Regions from separate parts of the Rhizobium sp. NLR16a genome, predicted to be linked through region 3. Evidence: riboswitches for the same ligand, from Rfam matches in the RefSeq annotation. Region 3 holds a riboswitch; each other region holds the start of a gene.
What was found. A riboswitch is a leader RNA that binds a small molecule or an ion and turns the genes downstream of it on or off. The one in region 3 is predicted to bind cobalamin.
Positions count from the first base shown of each region.

Region 1: it holds a riboswitch for cobalamin, as region 3 does, so the genes downstream of both, bluB (5,6-dimethylbenzimidazole synthase) here and nrdH (glutaredoxin-like protein NrdH) in region 3, are expected to answer to the same signal.
Region 2: it holds a riboswitch for cobalamin, as region 3 does, so the genes downstream of both, J7U39_RS01585 (CbtB domain-containing protein) here and nrdH (glutaredoxin-like protein NrdH) in region 3, are expected to answer to the same signal.

Region 1 is NZ_CP072865.1:1,464,044-1,471,926, forward strand. It holds gene J7U39_RS06960 (NAD+ synthase) at 1-319, shown strand, start outside; gene J7U39_RS06965 (PD40 domain-containing protein) at 346-1,176, shown strand; gene J7U39_RS06970 (hypothetical protein) at 1,251-1,781, shown strand; gene J7U39_RS06975 (hypothetical protein) at 1,813-2,214, shown strand; gene J7U39_RS06980 (hypothetical protein) at 2,211-2,357, shown strand; gene J7U39_RS06985 (3-deoxy-7-phosphoheptulonate synthase) at 2,407-3,474, opposite strand; gene J7U39_RS06990 (hypothetical protein) at 3,806-4,387, opposite strand; gene J7U39_RS06995 (HAMP domain-containing methyl-accepting chemotaxis protein) at 4,446-6,323, opposite strand; cobalamin riboswitch at 6,645-6,832, shown strand; gene bluB (5,6-dimethylbenzimidazole synthase) at 6,874-7,563, shown strand; gene J7U39_RS07005 (DUF2865 domain-containing protein) at 7,567-7,883, opposite strand, start outside.
Region 2 is NZ_CP072865.1:344,328-352,210, reverse strand. It holds gene J7U39_RS01605 (sensor histidine kinase) at 1-288, opposite strand, end outside; gene J7U39_RS01600 (sulfite oxidase-like oxidoreductase) at 398-1,060, shown strand; gene J7U39_RS01595 (hypothetical protein) at 1,045-1,614, opposite strand; gene J7U39_RS01590 (CbtA family protein) at 1,668-2,402, opposite strand; gene J7U39_RS01585 (CbtB domain-containing protein) at 2,513-2,722, opposite strand; cobalamin riboswitch at 2,748-2,898, opposite strand; gene J7U39_RS01580 (histidine phosphatase family protein) at 2,955-3,509, shown strand; gene J7U39_RS01575 (bifunctional diguanylate cyclase/phosphodiesterase) at 3,987-5,558, shown strand; gene J7U39_RS01570 (acetate/propionate family kinase) at 5,813-6,991, shown strand; gene J7U39_RS01565 (phosphoketolase family protein) at 7,064-7,883, shown strand, end outside.
Region 3 is NZ_CP072865.1:18,214-26,096, reverse strand. It holds gene queD (6-carboxytetrahydropterin synthase QueD) at 1-304, shown strand, start outside; gene queE (7-carboxy-7-deazaguanine synthase QueE) at 301-1,029, shown strand; gene J7U39_RS00110 (adenylate/guanylate cyclase domain-containing protein) at 1,138-2,361, opposite strand; gene nrdF (class 1b ribonucleoside-diphosphate reductase subunit beta) at 2,462-3,436, opposite strand; gene nrdE (class 1b ribonucleoside-diphosphate reductase subunit alpha) at 3,611-5,779, opposite strand; gene nrdI (class Ib ribonucleoside-diphosphate reductase assembly flavoprotein NrdI) at 5,758-6,171, opposite strand; gene nrdH (glutaredoxin-like protein NrdH) at 6,185-6,406, opposite strand; cobalamin riboswitch at 6,669-6,895, opposite strand; gene J7U39_RS00085 (heavy metal translocating P-type ATPase) at 7,281-7,883, opposite strand, start outside.

The DNA.
Region 1 (7,883 bases), 1.4 Mb from region 3:
GCCGTCGGGCGAGGTAATCCCGCAGAATATCATCGACAAGGCGCCATCGGCCGAGCTGCGTCCCGATCAGAAGGACCAGGACTCGCTGCCTCCTTATCCCGTTCTCGACGATATTCTCGAGTGCCTGGTGGAGAAGGAGATGGCGGTTGAGGAGATCGTCGCGCGCGGCCATGACGTCGCGACCGTTCACCGGGTAGAGCACCTGCTCTATCTCGCCGAATACAAGCGCCGGCAATCGGCGCCGGGCGTGAAGATCACCAAGAAGAACTTCGGCCGCGACCGGCGCTATCCGATCACCAACCGATTCCGCGATCGCTGACGTAATCGACATATCGGGGAGGCAATATGCGAAGCTCGGTCGAGATCTACAATGTCAGGACGGGCAGGGCTCGCGAGGTCTGGCAGACGGACAGGCTGGTGGAAGCGCCGAACTTCTCGCCCGATGGTTCCTATCTCCTGCTCAACGGCGACGGGCTGCTCTTCCGGCTGCCGCTCAATGGCGGCGAGGTAGTCAAGGTCGATACCGGCTTTGCCGTCAACTGCAACAATGACCATGGTATCTCGCCTGATGGCACCGAGATCGTCATCTCCGACAAGACCGAATTCGGCAAGTCAGCGATCTATATCCTGCCGATCGAAGGCGGCACGCCGCGGCTCGTCACTCAAAACCAGCCATCCTACTGGCACGGCTGGTCGCCGGACGGGCGTCAGCTGGCCTATTGCGGCATTCGCGACCACCTCTTCGATATCTATACGATTTCCGTCGATGGCGGCGTCGAGACGCGGCTGACCCATGGCGAGGGCCGTAACGACGGGCCGGATTATTCCGCCGACGGGCAATGGATCTATTTCAACTCCAGCCGCACCGGGCTGATGCAGATCTGGCGCATCCACCCCGATGGCACGGGTCTCCAACAGGTGACTTCGGATGATCAAGGGAACTGGTTCGCCCATCCGTCACCCAGCAATGACAAGGTGCTGATCCTGTCCTACGACCCATCGGTTTTCGACCATCCGCGCGACCTCGACGTGCGGCTGCGGCTGATGGATATGGACGGCGGCAATCTGAAGACGCTGTTCGAGCTTTTCGGCGGGCAGGGCACGATCAACGTGCCCTGCTGGTCACCGGATGGTGATGAGTTTGCCTATGTCAGGTATTTTCCGGTGAGATCTTGAAAGCGGCGCACCGCCATTTGATGATGGGGCGGTGGTGGCCTTAAGCCGGTGACGCAACCCTTCTGGAATAGGCATTGGCCGCGCTGGAGAAACACGACGATGCCTTCAACATTAGCCACATGGCTGCGCCTGCAGATAATTCTTGTCCTGATCCTTGCTTCCCAGGTATGGCAGCGGCAACGGCTCCGTGCCGTGACAACACGTTGGCGAAAGCCAAGGTCGTGGTCGAGGCACGTGTGAAATCGCTCGCGATCGGAGATCCCGGATTGCTGCTACCGAAAGATTATCCGAAACGGGTGATCCGGGTCGACCTAGAGATCGAGAAGGTCATTAAAGGCAACTTCATCGGCAAGGAGGCGACATTGTATGGTATCGCGTATCCCCCTCCAGAAAGGCTCCTTGAGCTATTAATGTCTTTGGCAACTGGTACGGGTGGACAAGACACCTTCGAGTGGGAGCTTTCGCTCAAAATTCCCCATCGACATTTCACGGTGGCAGCAGCCTTGATGCGCCAGCATGCCACAAGGCGTCAGATAATGATGGGGCGGTGGGGACAGGTTGTTCTCTATAGGGCTTCGCCATCTGATATTGTAATGAGCAGATAGGTCCCGCCAATGAGATTAAAGGAAGTCGATCGTGCGCGCTGCATTGTTCGGGACATTAGCCATCATAACCTGCTGTCCTATTTTACTCTTTGCCGCGTTTCCGGTGGAATACCTACGGTTGTTCGGAAAATACCAAGAGTCTCAAAATCTAAATCAGATGGCGGTTCCCATCGCCAAATTCTATATTCAGAACGATATAAGATATGCTTGCGGTAATGAGACGTACTTCAGGAATTATAATGCCATGAGCTTTTTCGATGACCTGCCGCTTTCGCCGGAAGAGGAGCTTATGCTCCAGTCACAGGACAAGATTGCGCTCTTGTTTTTAAGTGACGTCGTTTATGACCAGAATGAATATCTCGACTCTATCCGAACCGTGACCGCTTATAATATGGTCGTCGCCTCTAAGTGCCTGCACAGGCGCACGTCGTGAAAGGTCGAAACGAGCTGGTTCACAAGTCCATGAGTGCCGGCGAAGGCGCGGTCGAAGTGCTGGCTTCCTATGGTCTGGTCAAACCGGAACCATGGGGCGGCTTCTGGACCGATGAGGGCCAGCGTCTTTTGGACGAAGATTGACCTGTGAATGGGCGGCGGGATATCTGCCCGCCGCGCTTGATGCTGTCTGTCAGGCTGCGACGGCTGCCTTGCGCCGCTCGCGGGCGGATTGCGCCAGGTCTTCCAGCGTCGTCACCGACATATCCCAGTCGATGCAGCCGTCGGTGATCGACTGGCCGTAGACTAGCGGTTTGCCGGGCACGAGATCCTGGCGGCCGGCGATGAGGTTGCTTTCGATCATCATGCCCTTGATGTGGCGATTGCCGGCGGCGATCTGTCCGGCGACGTCCTTGACCACCCGTGGCTGGTTCATCGGGTCCTTGCTGCTGTTGGCATGGCTGGCGTCGATGAGGATGCGGGGATCGACGCCAAGCTTGACGGCTTCGCCGACAACCGCTTCGACATCAGCCGCCTCATAATTCGGGCGCCTGCCGCCGCGCAGGATGATGTGGCAGTCCTCGTTGCCCTTTGTCGAAGCGATGGCCGCCTGGCCGTCCTTGGTGACGGCCGGGAAGTGATGCGGCTGTGAAGCGGCCAGGATCGCGTCGAGCGCGACGCGTGCGCCGCCGTCGGTGCCGTTCTTGAAGCCGATCGGACAGGAGAGGCCGGAGGCGAGCTGGCGGTGGATCTGGCTCTCGGTCGTGCGCGCGCCAATCGCGCCCCAGCTGACGAGGTCGGCAATGTATTGCGGCGTGATCGTCTCAAGGAATTCGACGCCGGCGGGAAGGCCCATCGCGTTGGTGTCGAGCAGCAGGCGTCTCGCTATTCTCAGCCCTTCCTCGATACGGTAGCTGCCGTCGAGATGCGGGTCGTTCATCAAGCCTTTCCAGCCCACGGTGGTGCGGGGCTTTTCGAAATAGACGCGCATGACGATTTCCAGATCGCTTGAGAAGCGCTGTCGCTGCTCGGTCAGCCGCGAGGCATATTCGCGCGCGGCAACCGGATCGTGGATGGAGCAGGGGCCGATGACGACGATCAGGCGGTCGTCTTCACCCTTGAGAATCTGGTGGATGGCATTGCGATTGCTGGTCACCGTCTCGCTGACTGAAGCGGTTCGGGGGATTTCCGCAATGATATCGGCGGGTTTGGTCAGCGGAGTGATCTCGAGGATACGCAGATCATCGATGGTATCGGACACGGCATGGCTCCTGTTTGGTCATACCGTGCGGACAAAAAAGCCGCCAGGTAGACTAGCGGCTGTTCGGGTGGTCGTCGCGTCGAATTCAGTTACGCACGGACCCGCATCCGCTGAGAGCAGCGGTACGAATAAAATCGCGAGGCGTAGATTGAAGTCGTGGACATGGCGCGTATGTAGCGTCGCCGCCGTCCATTGTCACGCAAAATTTGCAAGCTGAAATCACCGTTCAAGGGAGCGGCTTCCTGGTTCGGGAGGCAAAGCCTATGGCCCGGAAGCGTCCACTTCCGGGCCATATGGTCTATAATTCGCGCGAAAAATGCGCATGCCGCAATCAGAGGGCGTCGACGTTCACGCCGACGGTGACCGCGCCGATCGGCGTTCCCGCTTCGTCCGAGATCGTGATGCTTGCCTGCGACTGCAGTGTCTGGGTCGATTCGTCCTTTTCGATCTCGTCGACAAAGACGGCATCCTTGCCGGCGCCGAAGGACTTCTGGAATTTCGCCTCGTCGCCCTGCCAGTAGTCGGAGGTGACGTCGCTTTGACCGACATTCAGCCCTTTTGCGTCCATGACAAAGATCTCGGTAATCTTGCCGCCAGACGCTTCTTTCTTCGCCTGAAGGAATTTCGACAGCTGATTGCCAAGCACGCCATCGATCATGGAATGGTCGGAACCGTCGACCTCGCCACGCCATTTCTTGTCGAGAGCGTCGATGTCGGCTTCGCTCAGCTTGGCGTTCGCAGTGTCCTGCGCCTTGATGGCCTCGATGATGGCGGGATCGTTCAGCCAGGGCTTCACGTCGCTCTTCACGTAGTCGGCGATAGGGGCAAGCTTGGCATCCTCAGCCATCGATACGCTCATGGGCGCGACGATAGCGGCAGAGGTGAAAAGCAATGCGGTCACAACTCTCTTCATAACTGTTCCCTTCCTGTGATCAGTTGCTGAAAAATAAAGTCTCGTCGGGGGGGCGGCGTCAGAACTCCTCCCAGGCACCGGGAGAAGCGGCAACGGCTGCATTTCCTGCAAGCCGCGGCACGACGGTTCTGGTTTCCGGACGAGATTGACTGGCGCTCGGCTGGACCGGCCTGGGCTGACTCGCCAAGGATGCGCCGACGAGGAACCGGCCGGCCGAATCCTGCAGCCGGCGTCCCTGCGACAGCAGCTCTTGGCAGGCCGCGTTCGTTTCTTCGACCATGGCCGCGTTCTGCTGCGTCGCATGATCCATCTGGTTGATCGCGCCGTTGATTTCCTGCAGACCGGTCGCCTGCTCGCGATAGGACTGAACGAGGGTAGCGATGCTGTCGCTGATGCGGTTGATCTGCTCCTCGATCTTCAGGAGAGCGTCGCCAGTCTCGTTCACCAGCCCGACGCCGGCAGCAACCTCTTGGCCGGAAACGTTGATCAGGTTCTTGATTTCCTTTGCCGCATTTGCCGAGCGCTGGGCGAGTTCACGAACCTCCTGTGCGACAACCGCAAATCCCTTGCCGGCCTCGCCGGCGCGTGCGGCCTCGACGCCGGCATTCAGCGCCAGCAGATTCGTCTGGAATGCGATTTCGTCGATGACGCCGATGATGCGGCCGATCTGACTGGAGGAGGTTTGGATCCGGTCCATCGCGCCGATCGCGTCGCGCACCACCGTCGCCGAGACGTGAGCACCTCGCTTGGTTTCCTCGACCAATTGTCCAGCATTTTCAGCCCGCTGCGACGATGTTTTGACTGTCGTCGTCACTTCATCTAGTGCCGCAGCGGTCTGTTCCAGTGCTGCCGCCTGCTGTTCGGTCCGTTTGGCCAGCTGATCTGCGGAGGAAGCCAGCTCGCTCGATCCGCCCTCAACCGCGACGGAAGCGATCTTTATCTCTGTCAGCGCGGCTGCGACGGCCTGGACCATGTTGTTGAAGTCCTGCCGCAATTTATCGAATTCAGGGCCGAGATCGGCAAGCTGGATCGAGAAGTCGCCGGCGGCCAGTCTTTCCAATGCGTTCGCAAGAGTGGTCATCACCAGCCGTTGCCTGTTGCCGGCTTCTTCCGTCAGCAATGCGTTGCGGGCCCGTTCGGCGTCGAACGAGGCGGTCTGCTCGGCAGTGACTTGCTCTCTTTCGACCTTTGCGATCGCCTCGTGACGGAAGACCTCCAGCGCACGGGCGAGGAAGCCGATTTCGTCGCCATTCTCCTTGTAGGCAACGGAGGAGGCGAGGTCGCCATTCTGCAGCGCGCCAATTCGTTTGCTGAGGATCCTGAGCGGCCTGCCAACGAGGCTGCGCATGGCGAGGAGGAAAGCGATGACGGCGAGAACGGTGATGGCGGACTGCGTGAGCAGCGAAACGAGGACCTTCTGGCGGACTTCGGAAGTGATTTTTTCGACAGACCAGTTCGTGACGATGTAGCCGGTTGTCTTGCCCGACTTGTCCAGCGGCAGCGGCGCGATAATCGTGACCAAACCGGCGGACATTCCGCTGTCATTGATCGTCGTTTTGTCGGGTTTTGCGCTGAGGCGGGTCGCCAGGTCGGCCGGCGTTGGCAAACCGGAAACGCCGTCGCGGGTCCAGCTGTCGACGGCAGCGAGCTCTGCGTTGAATGCGGCAAATTGCACAAGATCGAGCGAGGGATCGTCACGATACAGCGAATAAGCCTCGCGAACGGCGTTCGCCTTGCCCCATTTGACGCCGCCGGCGGCCAGAGATGCAAACTGCTCCGCATCCTTGGACCAATTTGCGTGGGCGCCATCAACCAGCGCCCGGGTTTCATACATCCATGTATAGGTGGCCAAGGCGGAAATGCCGCAGAGATTGACGGCAACGATAATCGCCGCCAGCTTGGCTGTCAGGGGCATCGTTTTCAAGAATTGGAACATCCGTGGAGCCTGGAATTGCGGCTCGGTCGACCATCTTCGCGACCGGCACATCAGCGCGGCATCGACGCTGACGGTCACATCACGAGCGCTCATGCCCATGTCGGAGTTTGCGACCCAAAACGCGCAAAGGCAGTGTGGATTTGATGTGTGAATAAATCATAAAGTAGAGGAGGATGGGCGGGCACACAGAGGCTGTTTCCTCCTGCGACCAAAAGATCGCCGAGGAGGGGGGTGTCTGCCCGGTGATCCGCCCCTCGATCAGCCATATGCAGCCTGGTTTCAGGTTCGGTCTGCGTGCACTTGCCGCCGCGTCGTTTTCCTGAAATAGATGCGGCGTCAGGTGCCCGCCGTCCAGGCGGGAGAATCGGGAATCCGGTGCAAGGCCGGAACGTGCCCAACGCTGTAAGGCCGACGTCTGCCGCTTCATCGCGCCACTGGCTTTTGCCGGGAAGGCTGCGGCAGATGGATGAAGCCAAGTCAGAAGACCGGCCTGGCGAGATAGACCCAACCCGCGCGGACGGCGGGCGGTTGCGTTGTTGGGGATTTGACGATGCGACCCTTTGCTGCGGATGCCCTTTCGGCGGCGTCCGGTTTTTCGCTGGCCGAGCGCGAAGCCGTGTATCACGCGATCATGACGCGGCGTGACGTGCGCAGCCAGTTCCTGCCCGATCCGTTGCCCGACGACGTCGTGGCGCGGCTCCTGACAGCCGCCCATCATGCGCCGTCGGTCGGCTTCATGCAGCCATGGAATTTCATTCTGGTGAATAGTCCAGCTGTCCGTGCGCGCGTGCGCGACGCCTTTGCCAAGGCCAACGAAGAGGCGGCGTCGATGTTCGAAGGCGAGCGGCGGCAGGCCTATCGGTCCCTCAAGCTCGAAGGCATCGTGGAGGCGCCGCTCGGCATATGCGTGACCTGCGATCCCACTCGCGGCGGCAGCGTGGTGCTGGGACGGACGCACAATCCGCGGATGGATTCCTATTCGACCGTTTGCGCCATCCAGAACCTCTGGCTTGCGGCCCGCGCCGAAGGGGTCGGCATCGGCTGGGTCAGCATCTTTCGTGAAGGCGACCTGAAATCAATTCTCGGCATACCCGAGCATATCGAGGTGGTCGCCTGGCTATGCGCCGGCTTTGTCGATCGGCTTTATGATGAACCGGAACTCTCGGTCAAAGGCTGGCGGCAGCGGCTGCCGCTCGAGGAACTGGTTTTCCACGACGGATGGGGACGCAACGACCCTTAGCAATTACTGCTGTTGTGGTTGCGGGCCCGGCGTCGCCGGATTGGCAAGGTCGATCGAGCCCTGGTCGCCAGCAAGGAATTGCGGGCCGACCTGACGGACCTTGTTCTGCGTGGGGTCGTAGGGACGTTCGGGAACGGATGGCTGCGGCGGGACTGCTGCTGCCGCAGTATCTTTCGCCGGCGGATTGGTGCGGACCGTCGTGATCGAGCCCTGCTGCGGCGGTTCGCCCAGGGTCTGCTTGCCGCGCATCTCCTCGTAATAGGCGGTCAGATTGCAGGCGCAGGTATTTTTCTCGCCGGGAGCGCGGTTCTTGTAGGCAA
Region 2 (7,883 bases), 330 kb from region 3:
CATGTCGTCGGGCGCGCTGACCAGTTCCTTGATATCGTCGTGATCGGCGATCAGCGCCGGCAGCGCCTCGTAGCGGTTGAGGTGGCCGCTGAGCGCCGAGACGGCAAGGCGTAGCGCCGTTCCCGCCTGAGCGGAAGCCTCCTCCATATAGGCGCGCGTCGCAATCGCGCTTCCATAGGTGAAGAAGGCGAAGATGACGAGCGGCACCAGCAGCAGCGCCGCGGTAGCACGATATCTCGAAGACAGATCCGGCTCCTCCCTTTCTGCCTTCACTCCCCAGCAAGGCATGCCCGACGGCCCAGTCTAATGAGGCAAGCGAAGATTTCCAAGAGCTCGCCGAAACTTGACACTCGGCAGGGACGGATGTCCTATTGCTGCACCGCAAGGAGACCCGTTCATGAGCGACGACCAGACGCCCGCCGACAGCAAGCTCACAAACTCCAAGCGCCGCTGGGCATCCGAGGGCAAGTTCCTGACCGGCCGCATCAGCCGTCCCGAGGCCGAGCGCCTGCCGCCCGGCCAGCACCTCGTCAAGAACTGGCCGGTGCTCGATCTCGGCCAGCAACCGGTCATTTCAACCGGGAGCTGGCGGCTTGAAGTACGCGGCCTGGTCGAAACGACACTCACCCTCACCTGGACGGAATTCCAGGCGATCGAGCAGAGCACCAGGATCAGCGACATCCACTGCGTCACCACCTGGTCGCGCTACGATAACAAATGGAACGGCGTTTCGACGCGGGATCTGCTCGATCGCGCCATGCCGAGGCCGGAAGCAGCCTACGTGATGCTGACGAGCTACGACGGCTACACCACCAATCTGCCGCTCGCCGATTTCGCCGCCGAGGATGCGATCCTGGCGACCTCCTGGGAAGGCCTGCCGCTGACACCGGAGCACGGAGGCCCGTTGCGGCTCGTCGTGCCGCATCTCTATTTCTGGAAGAGCGCCAAATGGCTGCGCCGCATCGAGTTGATCGCCGCCGACGAGGCCGGCTTCTGGGAAAAGAACGGCTACCATATGTATGGCGATCCGTGGCGCGAGCAGCGCTATTCCGACGACTGAGCCTTCGGCCGCGAGACGCGACGAAGCGCGAGAACGGCCAGACCGAACAGAGCGGCCAACCCCGTCAGTGACGCCATGCTGGCAGGATGAAGCGGCACCTTGCTCCAGCTCGGCTTGATAATATCGGCGGTGTTGAAAGCCTCACCGCTGAACTGGCAGGTGATGAAGGCAAGTCCGCGGCCCGCCATGTCGGCGTCGATGGCCGAGATGATTTCGCCCGCCGCGGGTGCCTCTCGCGGCATCTCACGCATCGCCATCAGCACGGCTTTCGTCGCCGCGAGATAGGCATGGGCGCATTCGTTGAAAGGGCTTTCCTCGTCCGTCACGCTGCCCGGCATCCGGCCCCAGAGGCAATAGGAATACTGGATTTCCGAGTAGTTCAGGACACGCCGGAACGATTCGTTCGTATCGGCCGCCCGCGACGCCAGCATGCTGATGCTGCTGCGATACTCCGAAATGACCGCCATCTCGCCGTGGGAAATTGCCGGAATATCGAGCCCGGGATGAGAGCCGCCAGAGTTGCTCCCATGGGCGAGAGCATTTCCGATAAACATTGGCAACAGGCTCGCGATGAGACCGAGAAAAGCAAACCTGCCGATATGCCGCATCACCGGAACGCCGGCCGCAGACCGCTCTTGGCGGCAAGACGTCTTTCGGCCAGCGCTCCGAAAACCAGACCGAGCGTTGCCCAAAGGATCGCGTGCATTCCGAGCGTGGTCGTGCGGAACCGCCAGAGCACCATCGCCGAGAAATTCTCGGGCACCTCATTGATCGGCGGCAGCAGATAAAGCACGAAGCCGATGAAGACGAGATAGGCGACGCCGGCGATAATCGCGCCGTTCCAGCGACCGAAGCGCTCGCCAAGGCGGCGCGACAGCGCGATCGCGGCAATCAGCGACGCGAGCGAAACAACGATCATAAGGAAGAACAGTTCGGTCCTGGCGCCGATCGTATCGGGATTGCCGACAGCCGGCGGGTTGGCCGGATATTTGATGGCGGGAACGAGCACGACCGCCACGAAGGCGGCAATGGCGATGACGGCCGAGGTGCCGCGCGCCGATAGGCTGCTGAAGCGGCCGTGCACGAAGGCGAAGGCGAGCGAAAAAAGCCCGCCGACGGCGATGCTGTAGGCCATGACGCCTGTGAAAAGGCCGAGGCCGGCCTGCGTGGCCCGGCTGACGATTTCAGGTTCGGCAGCTTCGCCCGCCGCCTGGGCGCTCGCTTCCTCGAAGGCGATTGCCGCATCGACCAGCGGCTCGCCGAAGGTATGGGCGAAGGCGAAAACGAGGATGCCAGCAATCAGGCCCGCGAGCATGCCGCGAAGCAGAAGCTTTCCAACCATGTCAGTATTCCCCCTTGTCGCGCAAAACTGTGCAGCGGTTTTGCGATAACGACATGCGTAAAACAAAGACCTAAAGCGCGAGAAGCGAATCCGAAAGATCGCGATGCGCTTTAGTGGCAGGGAAATCCGAGGAGATGGCGGCCGTCATGCACGAATTCGTGCACATACATGCCGTTGAACAGCGCCATCGCGCCCTCCTCGGTGCCGACGAAATAAAGAACGATGAGCATCAGCAGACCGCCGAAGATCGCCCAGGGAAGGATTTCCCCTACAGGGATCGGCGCCGGCGCCGCGACAGGCGCGAAAGTGGTGTCAGACATGTATTCCTCCGGAATGACGCGTTCAGTCGAAAGAGTGTTGTGCGGCAGGGTCTGACTTCCAGCGTGAAGAAGTTTCGACACGCTGGTCACAGTGGCGCGACCGCGCCGGATTTCCACCGGCTTCCAAACCCGCAACAGCACGGTTATATCTGCACGCCGAAGAGACTGTCAACGAAACTTCACGAAGCCGGCAAAGGCCGTCCCCATCCCGTCATCGGAGATCAGAACAATCGTGAATATGCGCCTCACCTGGATCTGCCACGGCGCGACGTCGGCGAACCGCAAGGCCCAGTTTCCGCTCGACGAACCGCTGGAAGAAAAGGCCGTGGAAGAAGCAGCCAGGATGGCCGCCCTCCCCCACGCCGATCGTATTGTCACAAGCCCCGCCATGCGCGCCCTCCAGACGGCTGAGGCGCTCCGTCTCGAAGCGCAGATTGATCCGTCGCTTCGAGATTGCGACCATGGCCGCTGGGCTGGCAGGCCGATCGAGGCGATCGAGGCGGAAGAGCCGGAAAACCTCACGGCCTGGATGACCGAGCCGGGGGTGGCCCCTCACGGCGGCGAGAGTGTTTTCGACCTGCGAAAGCGCGTCGCTGGCTGGATGGATGCCCAGTCCGCCCGAAGCGGTCACGTGATCGCCATCAGCCACGCGGCCGTCATCCGGGCTGCAGTCGCCCACGTGCTTCAGGCGCCACCCTCCTCCTTCTGGCTGAGCGACGTCGAGCCACTCGCCATCCTTCGGATGACCAGCAACGGAAGCCGCTGGTCGCTGCGCTTCCAGCATTAGAGATTCCTTATTTTATCCAGCCTTGCACAAGCAAATCGCGTCATTGCTGTTGAACCCGGTTTTGCGGGGACTACTTCCTTGTCCCAAGGAGATGGAAGAATGACATATGATTGGAGTGGAGAGCGTACACGGCGCCTGCGGTTGATGCGCGTCGCCACGTTCACGGTTTTGGCCGGTCTCATCCTCAGCGTTCCGCTGCTGATCGTCACCGCCTGAAGCACTGGAAAAGGCGAGCGATGCGTCAGCACGCTCGCCTTCGTTCTTCTGGGCATCTTTTCGGCCCAATCACCTGTAGCAACATTCTTCCTGAACGGGACCGGCGAAACAGCCGCAGTGCCGGTCCTGGCCGCATCGCAACGCTATCCGTCTGCCGGCGGCTCACCGCAAACCGCCCCCTCCGATAATTCGCCTTCTGGTTTCAACGAACATTTCAGACTTTCGTGATATCTCGGCGCGGGTGGAGTTGGAGAAGGCATAATGCCGGTGTTTTTCCAGAGCAGAGCCGGAAGGCAATGCATGTCGATCGTCGGTTTGGGGATTACCCTCTGGCTCCTAGCTACATTGCTGCGGTTCGACGACAGCCTGGTTTCCTTCATGACCGCTTTCCGTGAATACGGCGCCGACAAGCTCGTTCTGGGACTCGGCATCGCCGGCACCATGAGCTTCATCTACTCGGTGCTGCGTATTGCCGATCTGCGCAAGGAAATGGAACTGCGCGCCGCCGCCCAGGCAAAGGCCGACTGGACGGCAACGCACGACCATCTGACCAAGCTGCCGAACCGCTATGCCTTCGAGCGCAAAATCCTCTCACGGCCGGTCAGAAGCGACGAGGCCGAAATCGAGGAATGGAACCAAAACGTCACCATCTTCTCCGTCGACCTCGACGGCTTCAAAAAGGTCAACGATCTCGTCGGCCACAAGGGCGGCGACGTCTTGTTGGTCGAAGTTGCCAAACGCATCTGCGCGCTCGGCAATGCCGATTGCGTCTACCGCTTCGGCGGTGACGAATTCATCGTCGTCGCCTTTGCCCTGACGACACAACGCGAGGAGCGCTTCGCCAAGCTGCTGATCCAGGCCGTCACCCGCCCGATTCATATCGATGGTTTTGCCGTCGAAGTCGGCGCCAGCGTCGGCTACGATCGTTGGGTCGAGGGCAGCGAGCCGCTGGAAGACGCCGCCCACCGTGCCGATCTCGCCATGTATGAGGCCAAATCACGCGGCCCCAACCATCATCTCGTCTTCGAAAATTCGATGCAGGATAGGGTAACGGAACGCGCCTCCTTGGAAACCAGACTGCGCGCCGCGATCGCCAATAAGGCGATCAAGCCTTTCTATCAACCGCTGATTGATCTGAAGACCGGCCAGCTTTGCGGTTTCGAAGCCCTCGCGCGCTGGATCGGCGAGGATGGCGTCAACATTCCGCCGACTGTTTTCATCGACATTGCCGAGGAAACCGGGATGATCACCGCCTTGTTCGAGGATCTCCTTGCGCAGGCCTGCAGCGATGCGCTCACCTGGCCGGAGCATGTCACGTTGTCCTTCAACGTCTCGCCGGTGCAGATGGAAGACAGGCTGCTGACGTCACGCATCCTCAAGGTCCTTTCGGCAAGCCGGCTACCGCCGCAACGCCTGGAAGTTGAGATCACCGAAAACGCGCTGATTCAGGATCCCGCTATCGCCGCCGTCATTCTCGAAGAGCTGCACGCGGCCGGCATTCAGATCGCTCTCGATGATTTCGGCACAGGCTATTCGAGCCTCGCCCAGCTCGCCCGCTACCGCTTCGACAAGATCAAGATCGACAAAAGCTTCATCGCCACCTATCGCGATGACGAACGCCAGGAAAAAATCGTCCGCGCCATGCTTGGCCTCGGCAGAAGCCTCAATATCAAGACGACTGCGGAAGGTGTCGAGGAGCATGGCCAGCTTGCCTTCCTGCTGCAGCTCGGCTGCGACATCGGCCAGGGTTACCTTTTCGGCAAGGCGATGCCCGCCGCCGAGGCGAGCATCTTCATCCGCGATCGCAACGTCAATCTGGCGTCAACGGCCTGACCCCAGCTTATTTCAACAGAACCCAAGCTTTTGCGTCCCGATCGGCCGCCACGCACCGTCTTGTTGCGCACGGGGGGCTATTGCAGCTGGAGCTCTTGCCGCCATTGTGCCGCCAATGCTCAATGACCGCACGTGCGAGGTTGACAGGCGTGGGGATCGACCGAAGCAAAGGCAACCGCCAAATGATGCCTTTCCAGCGGGAGTTTCGGCGCTAGGTTCGCCCATCGTGACGACTGCGCGGGCTCTCTGAAGACATGTCATTCCCCGACCTTCTCCTGACCTTCAATGCCGGCTCATCGACTGTGAAGATCGGGGTCTTCTCAATTGATGACGCCGGGGCACGACGCCTCGGCAAGGGCGTCATCGATCTCCGCGCCGAGCCGCTCTCGCTTGACCTGACCAAGGGATCGCAGACATTCGACATGCCGCTGAAGGCGGAGGTGACGGACGATCTGCACGGAGTCATCGACGAGACCTTCACGCGTCTCGCCGATCATTTCGATATGGCGGCCGCAGCCGCGGCCGGCCACCGCGTCGTCCATGGCGGCGAGCGCTTCACGAGCGCCGTCGCGCTTGATGACGCCGCCACCGATGGGATCGAAGCGCTGATCCCGCTCGCACCCCTGCACCAACCGCAAGCGCTGCGCTTCATCCGCGCGCTCCGCCATCTGAAGCCACATCTTGTCCAGACAGCCTCCTTCGACACGGCCTTCCATGCCACGCAGGACGATCTCGTGCGCCGCCTCGCCATACCCCGTTCCCTGCATGAGGAGGGCATCAAGCGTTACGGCTTCCACGGACTTTCCTACAAGTTCATCGCCAGTGAACTCGCGCGCAAGGCGCCGCATGCGGCAAAGGCTGTGGTCGCCCATCTCGGCAGCGGCGCCAGCCTCTGTGCGATGGAAAACGGCATCAGCCGCGATTGCAGCATGGGCTTTTCCACCCTCGACGGCATCCCGATGGCGACACGCCCGGGCTGGCTCGATCCCGGCGTGATCCTGCATCTGGCAGGAGAGAGAAAACGATCGCTGGGTGAGATCGAGGATCTGCTCTATCAACGCTCAGGCCTGCTCGGCGTTTCCGGCATCAGCGCCGATACGCGCGATCTGTTGACGGACGGACGGCCGGAAGCGCGCCAGGCGATCGATCTGTTCATCCTGCGCATTGCCGGCGAGATCGGCCGCATGGCGGTAACACTCGGCGGCCTCGATACCGTCGTCTTCACCGCCGGCATTGGCGAGCATCAGCCGGAAATCCGCGCCGGCGTGGCGAAACGCCTGTCCTGGCTCGGCCTTTCGATTGATGAAAAGGCCAACGCCGCCCACAGATTCACGATCAGCACCGGGGAAAGCCGCATGGCCGCCCATGTCGTTGCCACGGACGAAGAACAGGTGATCGCCGACGAGGCGCTGTCCGTTCTCCGCGTCCGCTGATCCAGATCAATGGCGCGCTCGCGCTAACGGCTAGAACTGACGTTGAACGCGTTTTCGAACGGGAGAAGCCCCATGGAAAAGCATGTCTCGACCGCCGCCGCCCTGACCGATGCTGAACTCACCCTGATCGATCGCTACTGGCGGGCGGCCAACTATCTGTCGGTCGGCCAGATCTACCTGCTTGCCAATCCGCTGCTGCGCGAGCCGCTGCAGTCAGAGCACATCAAGCCCCGCCTGCTCGGCCACTGGGGCACGACACCCGGCCTCAACTTCATCTATGCGCATCTGAACCGCCTCATCCGCGCCCGCGATCTCGACATCATCTACATATGCGGCCCCGGTCACGGCGGGCCGGGAATGGTCGCCAACACCTATCTCGAAGGCACCTACAGCGAAATCTATCCCGATATTACCGAAGACGCCGAAGGGATGCGCCGGCTCTTCCGCCAATTTTCCTTTCCGGGCGGCATTCCGAGCCATGCGGCGCCGGAAACACCGGGATCGATCCACGAGGGCGGCGAACTCGGCTACGCCCTCGTCCATGCCTATGGCGCCGCCTTCGACAACCCCGACCTCACCATCGCCTGCGTCGTCGGAGACGGCGAGGCCGAAACCGGGCCGCTCGCCGCCAGCTGGCATTCCAACAAGTTCCTCAATCCCGCCCGCGACGGCGCCGTTCTGCCGATCCTGCATCTGAACGGCTACAAGATCGCTAATCCGACCATTCTCGGCCGGGCCGGTGACGACGAGCTCAAACGTCTTTTCGAAGGCTACGGCTACGAGCCGTTTTTCGTCGACGGCCATGAGCCGCGCGACATGCATCAACAGATGGCTGCGACGCTGGATCAGCTCTTCGACCGCATCCGTGGGATTCAGGAGCAAGCCCGCAGCG
Region 3 (7,883 bases):
TCTGCCGGGCGATCATCAATGCGCCCGGCTTCACGGCCACAACTATATCGTGGTCGTCGAGCTCTCTGCCGAAACCCTCAATGACGACGGCTTCGTTCGCGACTATCACGACCTCTCACCGCTCAAGCGCTATATCGACGAGGCTCTCGATCATCGCCATCTGAATGACGTGTTCGGTCATTCGAAAGTCACCTCCGAGTTCCTGGCCAGGCATTTCTACGACTGGTGCAAGCAGCGCTTCCCCGAAACTTCGTCCGTCCGTGTCAGCGAGACGCCCAAGACCTGGGCGGAGTACAGACCATGAGCGCGGAGACCATCCGCATCAGCGAGATCTTCGGCCCGACCATACAGGGCGAAGGCGCATTGATCGGGTTGCCGACGGTGTTCGTCAGGACGGGCGGCTGCGACTATCGCTGCTCCTGGTGCGATAGCCTTCACGCGGTCGACAGCGCGTTCCGAGATCAATGGATGCCGATGTCCGTCGAGGCGATCTGGCAGGAGGTCACCAGACTTTCCGGAAGCAGACCATTGACGGTTTCCCTTTCCGGGGGCAATCCCGCTATCCAGCCCCTGGGGGCGCTGATCGAACTCGGTCATTCCCAGGGATATCGCTTCGCGCTGGAAACGCAGGGAAGTGTGGCGCGGAACTGGTTTCGCGATCTCGATGTTCTGGTGTTGAGCCCCAAGCCGCCGTCGAGCGGGATGCAAACCGATTGGGGTGATATCGACGACTGTCTACGGCTGTCCGCCGGCGGGCCGGAGATCGCGCTGAAAGTCGTCATCTTTGATGATGTCGACTACGCATTCGCGCGAGAGGTGGGCCAGCGCTACCCTTGTATTCCCCTGTACCTTCAGCCGGGCAACCATACACCGCCGCCGCCCGAAGACGACGACGCGCGCATCGATATCGACGGCGTGATGGATCGCATGCATTGGCTTGTCGAGAAGGTGACGGTCGACCGATGGTTTGCGCCGCGCGTCCTGCCGCAGTTGCACGTGCTGCTTTGGGGAAACAAACGAGGCGTCTGAGCCCGCCTAAAGGGTGTCGCGCTCTTTCGATTCGCTCCACGCTTTAGGGTCTTTGTTCTTACGCAATTCGTTGTCGCAAAATCGCTGCGCACTTTTGCGCGACATGCTCTAGCGTGCCGGAAAAGCGAAGACATCGACAGGCTCTCCGAGCCCGCGCAGCGGGAAGGTGCCGAGACTCTCCATGTCTTTCGCGCAACCCGCCATTTCGACGAAGGCGCGCGACAAGAGCACCGGACGCCTGACCTCCTTGGTCAGGCTTTCCAGCCGCGAGGCGACATTGACCGCCGGGCCGATGACGGTGAAATCCAGCCGTCGGCGCGACCCGATATTGCCGTACATGACGTCACCGACATGCACACCGACGCCGTAACGCAGCGGTTCGCGTCCCGTGCGGCGGTGCTCCTCGTTCAGCTCGGCCATTGACGCCTGCCCCTCGCGGATCGCCTGCAGCAGATCGAGACAGGCCGTTTCCTTGGCCAACGGGAAGATCGCCAGCAGCCCGTCTCCCATGAATTTCAGGATTTCCCCGCCATGCCGTTCGATCGGGTCCGACATGGCGTCGAAATAGTCGTTCAGCAGATGGATCACGTCGTCGCGCGGCCAGAGATCCGAGATCGCCGTGAAGTCGCGCAGATCGCAGATCATGATGGCCGCGCCGACGGTCGCGCCGCTGCCGCGGGTCGTGACACCCGACAGGATATGCTCGCTCGCATGCGGCCCCACATAGGTCTGCAGCAGCGTCCGCGCCATGATGTTCTTCAGCCTGATCTCGCTGACGAGCGTTAGCGCCGGCAGGAGATCGCGCAGGAAATCGGTATGCTCGCTCGTAAAACCGCCAGGCCGAGACGTAGAAAATGTCGCGACGTGGCGTTTGCCGAAAGTGTGCTCGATCGGCCAGGCGATGTACTCCGTAAGGCCGTCGTTACGCATCTCCTGAAAGAACGGATCCTCGTCGGCGTCGGCCTTGCCTTCCAGCTGCCTGCGCACCTCCTCTGCCCCCTGATGGATCGCGTTGACGGGGCTCTTCAGGAACTCCGGCGTGTTTTCGACACCATAGGCGAATGTGTTGATCTTCGCCTCCGCCATGCCCTCCTTCCAGAGGATGCGGGCGCCTATCCATTGTGGATGGTTCGTCCTGAAATGCAGCGTCGCGCGCGCCACAGGCACTCCGGCCGCCAACAGCTTCTCGCACATTGCCACCAGGATGTTGTCGATAAAGCGCTCGCCGCGCGTCTCGTTCACCAGCCAGTCGAGGATCCGCCTCCTGCGGATCGGCCAAGTGCCTTCGTCCGTCTCAACAACAGCCCCGGCCTTGTTCAAAAAAGAGGACATCGAAACCCCACTACGCCGCATCACCGACGAATACCGAATTCAGTTTCCGTGAATGTGGTCGATGGCGAAGCAAAAGATAAGGGGAGACTGCAATTAAGTCTCAGAAATCCCAGTCTTCATCTTCGGTAGCCACTGCCTTGCCGATGACATAGGAGGACCCGGAGCCGGAGAAGAAGTCGTGGTTCTCGTCGGCATTCGGCGACAGCGCCGACAGAATCGCCGGATTGACCTTGCAGGCCTCAGTCGGGAACAGCGCCTCGTAGCCGAGGTTCATCAACGCCTTGTTGGCGTTGTAATGCAGGAACTTCTTGACGTCTTCGCTGAGCCCGACGCCGTCATAGAGCGCCTCGGTATATCTCGCCTCGTTGTCGTAGAGTTCGAGCAAGAGGTCGAAAGCGAAATCCTTGATCTCCTGCCGGCGCTCTTCGGACAACAGCTCCAGTCCGCGCTGAAACTTGTAGCCGATATAATAGCCGTGCACCGCCTCGTCCCGAATGATCAGCCGGATCATATCGGCCGTATTGGTGAGCTTTGCCCGGCTCGACCAGTACATCGGCAGATAGAAGCCGGAATAGAACAGGAAGCTCTCGAGGAAGACGCTCGCGACCTTCTTCTTCAAGGGATCGCCGGAGGCATATTGCTCCATGATCAGCGCCGATTTCCGCTGCAGGAATTCATTCTCTTCCGACCAGCGATAGGCATCGTCGACATCTGGCGTCAGGCAGAGCGTCGAGAAGATCGAGGAATAGGAGCGTGCATGCACCGCCTCCATGAAGGAGATATTGGAGAGCACTGCCTCCTCGTGCGGTGTTGCCGCGTCCTCCATCAGCTTGACGGCGCCGACGCCGTTCTGGATCGTGTCGAGCAGCGTCAATCCGGTGAAGACCCGGATCGTGAGCTGCTGCTCGGCCGCAGTCAGGGTTGCCCAGGAGGGGATATCGTTCGACAGCGGCACCTTCTCCGGCAGCCAGAAATTGCCGGTGAGGCGATTCCAGACTTCGAGATCCTTGTCGTCCTCGATGCGGTTCCAGTTGATGGCGCGGACGCGGCTGATCGGCTTTACGGCTATGTTCATGATGATGAGGTCTTTCCAATAGATTGTTGGCGTTCGCAGCCGCCTCACCCTACCCTCTCTCCGAGGGGAAAGGGGATGTCGCGCCTGCCGCAGATGTCTTCTCCCCATCGGGGGAGAAAGTGCCGGCAGGCGGATGAGGGGCCACTCGCGCAAAGGCTCGCGGCCGAAATCAAATCACAGCGTACAAGACACACACCCCTGCACCTCGGTGCCCGACAGCGCCATCTGGCGAAGGCGGATGTAGTAGATTGTCTTGATGCCCTTCTTCCAGGCGTAAATCTGCGCCTTGTTGATATCGCGCGTCGTCGCCGTGTCGCGGAAGAACAGGGTCAGCGACAGGCCCTGATCGACGTGCTGGGTCGCCGCCGCGTAGGTATCGATGATCTTCTCCGGCCCGATCTCATAGGCGTCCTGGTAAAAGTCGAGATTGTCGCTGGTCATGAACGGCGCCGGATAATAGACGCGGCCGATCTTGCCTTCCTTGCGGATCTCGATCTTCGAGACGATCGGATGGATCGAGGAGGTCGAGTGGTTGATATAGGAGATCGATCCCGTCGGCGGCACCGCCTGCAGGTTCTGGTTATAGAGGCCGGAGGCCATCACCGCCTTCTTCAGCGCAAGCCAGTCTTCCCTCGTCGGAACGGGGATGCCTGATTTGTCGAACAACGCCTGCACCTTTCCGGTCGCCGGCTTCCATTCCTGCTCCGTATATTTGTTGAAATATTCCCCCGAGGCATATTTCGAATTCTCGAAGCCCTTGAAGCTGGTGCCGCGTTCGACCGCCAGCAGGTTCGAGGCGCGGATCGCGTGGTAGGTCACCGTATAGAAATAGATGTTGGTGAAATCGACGCCTTCCTCGGAGCCGTAAAAGATGCGTTCGCGGGCGAGATAGCCGTGCAGGTTCATCTGGCCGAGGCCAATCGCATGGCTCTCGTCATTGCCTTTCTCGATCGAGGGAACCGAGGCGATATGGCTCATGTCCGACACCGCCGTCAGCGCCCGGATCGAGGTCTCGATCGTCTTACCGAAATCGGCTGAATCCATCGCCGCTGCAATGTTCAGCGAGCCGAGATTGCAGGAAATGTCCTTGCCGAGATCCTTATAGGAGAGGTCGTCATTATATTCGCTCGCCTCACTCACCTGCAGGATCTCCGAGCAGAGATTGCTCATGGAGATGCGGCCGGCGATCGGGTTCGCCCGGTTCACCGTGTCCTCGAACATGATGTAGGGGTAACCGCTCTCGAACTGGATTTCGGCGATCACCTGGAAGAATTCCCGCGCCTTGATCTTCTTCTTCGAGATACGGGCGTCCGCCACCATCTCCCGGTACTTTTCCGTCACCGAGATCTCGGTGAAGGGTACGCCGTAGACCCGCTCCACGTCATAGGGTGAGAACAGGTACATGTCCTCATTGTTCCTGGCGAGCTCGAAGGTGATATCAGGCACGACGACGCCGAGCGACAGCGTCTTGATGCGGATCTTCTCATCGGCATTTTCGCGCTTGGTGTCGAGGAAACGCATGATGTCGGGATGATGCGCGTTGAGATAGACCGCGCCCGCGCCTTGGCGCGCGCCGAGCTGGTTGGCGTAGGAGAAGCTATCTTCCAAGAGCTTCATCACCGGGATGATGCCGGAGGACTGGTTCTCGATCTGCTTGATCGGCGCGCCGGCCTCGCGGATATTCGTCAGCGACAGCGCCACGCCGCCGCCGCGCTTCGATAGCTGCAGTGCCGAATTGATCGACCGGCCGATCGATTCCATATTGTCCTCGACCCGCAGCAGGAAGCAGGAAACGAGTTCGCCGCGCTGCTTCTTGCCGGCATTCAAGAAAGTCGGCGTCGCCGGCTGGAAACGCCCGGAAATGATCTCGTCGACCATGTCACGGGCAAGCGCCTCATCGCCCCGCGCCAAGGTCAGCGCCACCATGCAGATGCGGTCCTCATAGCGCTCGAGATAGCGCTTTCCGTCGAAGGTCTTCAGCGTATAGCTGGTGTAATATTTGAAAGCGCCGAGGAAGGTCGGGAAGCGGAATTTCCGCGCATAGGCCTGATCGAACAGGCCGCGGACGAAATTGAAGGAATACTGGTCGAGAACCTCCCGCTCGTAATAGCCCTCGGTCACGAGGTAATCGAGCTTTTCCCGGAGATTGTGAAAGAACACGGTGTTCTGGTTCACATGCTGCAGGAAATACTGCTTGGCCGCCATGCGGTCCTTGTCGAGCTGGATCCTGCCCTCATCGTCATAGAGGTTCAGCATCGCGTTCAGTGCGTGATAGTCGAGTGTTTCGGCCGCTTTAAGTGGTTTTGCGCCTGTATCCCGCGTCAGATTTGTTCCCGTGTCCAAAATCGTCCCATCCCGTCTTTGACATTGGCGACATCCTCGGCTGTTCCCAGGAGCTCGAACCGGTAGAGGTACGGCACCTGGCACTTCTTCGAGATGACGTCGCCGGCAAGCCCGTAGGTCTCGCCAAAATTGCTGTTGCCCGCGGCAATCACGCCGCGGATGTTGGAGCGGTTTTCCGCCTCTTTGAGGAAACGGATCACCTGCTTGGGCACGGCGCCCTTGACGATCCCTGGGCCGCCGTCCCCACAATAGGTGGGCGAGATCAGCACATAGGGTTCGCGAATGTGGATGTCTTCAGCGCCGACGGGAATGCGCGTCGCGCGCAATCCCAACTTCTCGACGAAACGATGGGTGTTCCCGGATCGGCTGGAATAATAGACGATCAGCCCCACCGCTTTTCTCCGGTCAGGAGAGCGCGCTGATCATGTCGGGGCGGAAGCCCGCCCAATGCTGCTCGCCGGCAACGACGACCGGAACCTGCATGTAGCCCATGCCAAGCACGCGATCGAGCGCTTCGGCATCCTCGGAAATATCGACGATCTCATAATCGACGCCCAGGCGATCGAGGGCGCGGTAAGTGGCCGTGCATTGGACACAGGCCGGCTTGCTGTAAACGGTAACGCTCATCATCTTCCTCGTGATGTCAGTGAATGCAGGACACAGGACTGGGATCGGGCGCCGTGCGACGTCCGGGGCAATGCTTGATAATGATCTGGCAAAGTTGGCGCTTTAAACGCCCGACATCATCCCTCGCAGGATGTGCACGGGCGGCGGCTTTGATGTTCTCGACATGACTTCAAACCCCCGAAATGCTCATGCGGACGTTCGGGGCAGCGCAACAGACACGGATCATTCCGCTTCATGCACGCGACCTTCCGGACACCCCGCCCGTGGACGTTTCGTTCGAGGCAGGTCTCCTGGCTCACGGGTCGAAGCACCCTGCCCCAGCCTTCCCGGAGCATCATGCTCCAGTGACCTGAAATCGGACAGTTGCTCGCCGCTTACAGTTGCGGGGGCAGCTCCGGCATTGTCGCACCATGATGGCGCAGCGCACCGTATTCCCGTCTTAGCCCGCGATCCTCACGAATCGAAGGAACCTTGAACACTAGATATAGTACGCGAATCGTAATTCACGTCAACGGATGGTTTGTGCATTGCGTTACGGCAGGTTTGAAATCGCTGCATTCCTGTGAAAAACATGGACAACGAAAGCTTAACGAAAACAGGCTTGGAGATGACCGTGGTGGGGCTGGCCTATAGCCAGCTGCCAGGCTGCGGATAGACGACGCAAAACCCGCGACGTCATCCTCGGCCTTGTGCTGCCTTGTGCCGACGATCCACCCAGGTCCATTCTGAAAATAAGAGCTTTCCTGCCAGATAATTGCAGTGGTGAGATGCTCGGCACAAGGCCGAGCATGAGACCTTGTCAGCAAACTGAGCGCCGACCTAACGGATGACCGGCCCCGAATCGCTGGTCTTCAAACCGCCACCGGCAAAACATTCATCCCCGTACACGAAGCAGCCTGAGCGCGTTGATCGTCACCAGCACCGTGGCACCGGTATCGGCGAGGATCGCCGGCCAGAGCCCGGTCATGCCGGCGATCGTCGTCACCAGGAAGACAGCCTTCAGCCCGATCGCAATGGTGATATTCTCAAGGATATTGCGCATCGTCCGCTTGGAAAGCGCGATCATCCGCGCCACGTCGCCGACGCGTCCATGCAGCACGGCGGCATCCGCGGTCTCCAGCGCCACATCGGTGCCGCCGCCCATGGCGATACCGATGTCGGCGGCGGCGAGCGCCGGCGCGTCGTTGATGCCGTCGCCGACCTTGGCGACGACGAAGCCCTGACGCTTCAATTCGCCGACGACCCGCTGCTTGTCTTCGGGCATCATCTCGCCGCGCCAGTCGATATCGAGCATGCCGGCGACGGCTGCCGCCGTCCGCTTGTTGTCGCCGGTCAGCATCATCGCCTTGACACCGGCCAATTTGAGCGCGGAGAGCCCCGCCCCGGCATCCTCGCGCGGCTCGTCGCGCATGGCGATCAGGCCGGCCGCAGTGCCATTGACGAGCAGCACCGATACGCTCTTGCCCTCATCATTGAG